DNA from 2 places in the Nocardioides bigeumensis genome. Region 2 is predicted to be linked to the other one. Evidence: predicted binding sites of a transcription regulator. Region 2 holds the regulator's gene; the other holds the start of a gene.
The links. Region 2 encodes LexA, which represses DNA repair genes until DNA is damaged. Its sites were predicted from a motif close to TCGAACANNTGTTCGA; they were not measured.
Positions count from the first base shown of each region.

Region 1: a site for LexA is predicted at 1,521-1,536, ahead of ABD295_RS04090 (DUF6504 family protein). Genes of this name have one in related genera too.

Region 1 covers NZ_BAAAQQ010000002.1:585,199-587,393, reverse strand. Annotated here, with positions in the region: gene ABD295_RS04100 (DNA polymerase III subunit alpha) at 1-561, opposite strand, end outside; gene ABD295_RS04095 (SAV_6107 family HEPN domain-containing protein) at 577-1,026, opposite strand; gene ABD295_RS04090 (DUF6504 family protein) at 1,039-1,431, opposite strand; gene ABD295_RS04085 (hypothetical protein) at 1,609-2,055, opposite strand; gene ABD295_RS04080 (YbaK/EbsC family protein) at 2,102-2,195, shown strand, end outside.
Region 2 covers NZ_BAAAQQ010000013.1:393,075-395,269, reverse strand. Annotated here, with positions in the region: gene ABD295_RS16130 (phosphatase PAP2 family protein) at 1-390, opposite strand, end outside; gene lexA (transcriptional repressor LexA) at 485-1,222, opposite strand; gene ABD295_RS16120 (alpha/beta fold hydrolase) at 1,336-2,195, opposite strand, start outside.

The sequences.
Region 1 (2,195 bases), on a different contig from region 2:
GTCGTCGCGACGCCGGGTGGCGGCAGTGCCGAGCGCGGAGGCCGGACCGAGCATCACCACCAGGTCACCTCCGCCGAGCAAGGGACCCACCTGGTCGGCCAGCTCGTCGAGGTCGAGCACCGGACTGCCGCGCTCGCCCGCCAGCCGGACCGCGGAGACCAACCGGCACAGCGCCGCCCAGCCACCACGTCCGCCTCCGGGCCCACCAGCGTGCGCCAGGACGGTCACCCGCGGCAGACCGCCCCGCTCGGGGGCGAGGTCACGGAAGGCGCCGCCGCGCACCGGCGTACGCGAACCGCCGGCGCGGGCGGACCCGCTCGTCAAGCCGGTCGCGAGATCGGCGTGCCGGTAGGCCAGCTCCACCCCCAGCACCGGGCGGATGCCGGCCGAGAGGCAAGCGGTGGCGAACTTCACCGCGCCGTAGGTGCCGTCCCGGTCGGTCAACGCCAGCGTGTCCATCTCCTGCTCCAGGGCCCGCTCGACCAGCACGTGCGGGTGGGAGGCGCCGTAGCGCAGGGAGTAGCCCGAGGCGACGTGGAGGTGGACGAACGGGTCGGACACAGGGCACCCCGCCGATCAGGCCGCGCCGGTCGTGCGGCCCGGAACCGGCAGTCGCTGCCCCACGGGCAGGTGCGGGGTCAGGCCGAGCGCGGTCTCGACCACGCCGAGGAAGCGGTCGGCGTCACGGATCAGGTCGTCTGCCTCACGGGCGGTGACCGCGCGGGTGGATCCTGCCTCGGCGGCCGCCCGCTTGGAGGCGCCGGCCGCGAAGAAGCCGGCCCACTCACCCAGCTCCGGGGCCACCTCGGCGAGCAGGACCCACGCGTTCTTCTGCCGGCGCCGCCGCCCCGAGGCGACCGGGCGGGCGCGGGCGGACAGCAGCGCCGCCGCGGCCTGCAGGGCGGCGACGTGGGCGCCTGCGTAGCGCGTGGGGACGTCGGTGGACGTCATGGCCTCGCGGAGCGACTCGGCGGCGCGACCGAGGTAGGAGTGGGTCGTCGCCGGCAAGGACAGCGGGAAGGTCATCGTGTCCACCCCTCAGTCCGCGCAACCGACGAGCTGCCAGCGACCGTCGTCCCACGAGAAGGACAGGTCGAAGACGCCACCGCTGTCGCCCGCGCCCCGGCCGGCCTCCACCCGCCACAGCTCGCGCTCGGCGAGCAGGTCGCCGGTCATGGTCTCGACTGGTCGCTCCCGGTGGTCGAGCTCGGTCGAGACCTCGGTGCCGACGACCGCGCGGACGCCGGCGGACTGCCACCACGGACCCGTCTCCACCCAGTGCGCCAGCACCGTGCGCACCTTCCACAGCCGCCCGTGCCAGAGGAACTGCTCGGGCGCCTCCCCCACCAGCTCGGCCTGGCCCGACTCCCCGTCCCGGAGCCCGCCCACCTGCCCGCGTCGCACCTCGACGGGATCGTCGTACTTGCGCATCGCCCACCTCCGACCACTCATCGACCCCGCCCAAGACGCAGGCACGGGGACCGGTGGAGGCGGGGGTCGAGGTCGCCTCCACCGGTCGATCGAACACGTGTTCGAACAAGGACCAAGGTACAACCCCGCGCCGACATCGCGTCAAGACCCCTGCGGCGTCCTGGGGAGAAGGGCGGTTCAGCTCCGGAAGAAGGCGTGCGTCCGCGGATGCAGCACGGCCACCACGAGAGCAGCGTCCACGAGGAGCGCGGCGACGCTGACCACGGTGAAGGCCAGCGGCAGGTCGAGCGGCAGCCCGACCACGGCGGCGAACCCGATCAGCACGGCCAGACCGACGATCGACCAGCGCGCCCACTCGTGGCCGGCGCGGAACATCACCGCCAGCACCCAGGCCAGCATCGCGATCACCACGAACATCGTGATCGAGACGGGAACGAACGCCGGAGGGTCGAGCTCCTCGGACTTGCCCACCCGCCAGGTCGCCACGAGGTCGTCGCGCAGCACGATGGCGAGGACCATCGTGAGCCCGCACAGCAGGACCAGCCCCCACAGCAGCGAGATGGTCGCGCGCACCGACGCCGGCACCGCACCCTCCTTGGTCTCGGACCCGGAGCCATCGGCCACGGGTGCTCGGCGGGATCCTTGCCCGGCCGGAGCTAATGTCCCCTCCATGACGACCAGCGACCATCCCGCGATCGCCCGCTTCCGGGATGCGCACACCCTACGGGGCGGCACCGGCCGGATCATCACCCTTCCCGACTCGG
Region 2 (2,195 bases):
CATCAGCGCGCGGCGCGCAGGGAGGTACGCCGTGGGCCCGCGTCGCCAGAGCCAGATGAGCGCGATGCCGGTGACGAGGTAGTGCGCGGTCGCGTAGTAGAAGCTGCCCGCCAGCCCGAGCCAGGACTGGTCGACGAAAAGCTGGTTGAGCCCCGCCTCGAGGTCCAGGCCGAGCCAGCGCTCGAAGTGCAGCAGGTCGCGGGCGCGCTCGAGGGCGGGCGCCATGGAGTCGTCGGCCACCAGCCGGGTGAGGCTGTAGGCGACGTAGAGCCCGAGGACCAGGGCAACCTCCACGAGCCCCGCCCAGACCCTGGAGCGCCTGTCACGCGTCGGCGCAGCGGATTTCTGGAGCGGGGTTGTCGTCACCTCTCCAGCCTCCCCCTGGCTCATGGGGACAGGCTACGCGGAGGTTCCCCCAGACCAACCCTGAATTCTGTGTGGGGTCTGTGTGGGGGAGACCCCTGAGGTGCCGGCGTCGACGTCGTCAGACCCTGCGGAGCACGGCTGTGACGACGCCGAGGATCGTGGCGTGGGTGCCGTCGATCGGGTCGTAGGCGTCGTTGTGCGGCAGCAGCCAGACCTGGCCGTCCTTGCGCTGCAGGGTCTTGACGGTCGCCTCCCCGTCGAGGAGCGCGGCGACGATCGTGCCGTTGTCGGCGGTCTGCTCCTGGCGCACCACGACGTAGTCACCGCTGCAGATCGCGGCGTCGATCATGGAGTCTCCCGAGACCTCGAGCAGGAAGAGCGTGCCGTCACCGACGAGCTGCTTGGGCAGCGGGAACACCTCGCTGACCTGCTCCTCGGCCAGGATCGGGCCACCGGCCGCGATGCGGCCGAGCAGGGGGACGTAGGAGGCCGGTGGGGCCGAGTCGCCGATGTCGGTCTCGTCGTACGACGTGTCGTCGGTGCCGGAGATCGAGCGGCGTGCCGCCATCACCTCGGGCAGGAAGACCTCGAGCGCCCGCGGCCGATTGGGGTCGCGGCGCAGGAAGCCCTTCTCCTCCAGGGTCTTGAGCTGGTGGGCGACGCTCGAGGAGCTGGTCAGGCCGACCGCTCCGCCTATCTCGCGCATGCTCGGCGGGTAGCCACGCATCTCGATCGAGTCCTTGATGGTGGCGAGCACCTTCTGCTGGCGAGGCGTGAGGCCGGTGGCGTCCGGCGGGCCGTCGGGGAACTCCGTGACCTTGCCGGTCCGCCGCTTGGGGGTGGCCTTCTGGGCCATCACGTCCGCCTTCCGTCACGTCCGCACCCCGCTCGCCGGGTCGGGACTCGTGGGGCCACGGTAGACCCGAGAGGCGTCCAACTTCAAACACACGTTCGAACGGCGTGTTGCGGTCAGCCCCGCTCGGCCAGGACGTCGCGCAGCTTGGCGGCGAACGCGTCCGGGTCGCCCTGCTGGCCGTGCTCGCCCCCGAGGAAGCCCCCGTGGTTGCTGGGGAAGACGACCGGCTCGACGCCCACCGCCGCCGCGACGCTGCGCCCGCCGCGGGCGGCCAGCTCCTCGCCCGACTCCTCGCCGACGGCGATGACCAGGCGGTCCCCGAGGGCGCGGAGGGCGGCGACGTCGGGCTCGTACTCCATGCACGACGGCATGTTGCGCATCAGCGGGTCGGTGCGGGAGCCGTCGTCGCCGCCGGTCATGCCGAACATCGCCGGGTCGGGCGCGGGTGCGTCGAGGACCTCTTGGGTGATCTCGCCGCGCAGCATCACCGTGGTGATGAACTTCGCCATCGCCGCCGGCGAGCCCTCGCGCTCGTACGTCGCCTTGATGTCGCGGGTGAGAGCGAGCGCGTTGTCGCGATCGGGCAGGTACGCGAAGCAGGGCGGCTCGTGCGCGACGACCACCCGCACGTCCTCGGGATGGGCGGCGACGAGGGCGAGCACGTTGACGGCGCCGCCGCTGCTGGCGAACACGTCGACCGGCCCGACGCCCAGGGCCGTGATCACCCGGTGCAGGTCCTCGGCGTGGTCAGTCGGCGGGATGTCGGTCGTGTCGATGGGGTTGCGCGCGGCACCCCGGGGGTCGTAGGTGACGACGACACGGTCGGTGAAGTGGCCGCGCAGCGTCGTGAAGCCGACCGCGTCCATCGGCGAGGCGAGCATGAAGAGGGGCGGGCTGTCGGGTGTCGCCGACGCCAGGTCGCCGTGGACGTCGTACGTCACCGTCTCGGTGCCCTCGCCGACCGTGCTCGTCG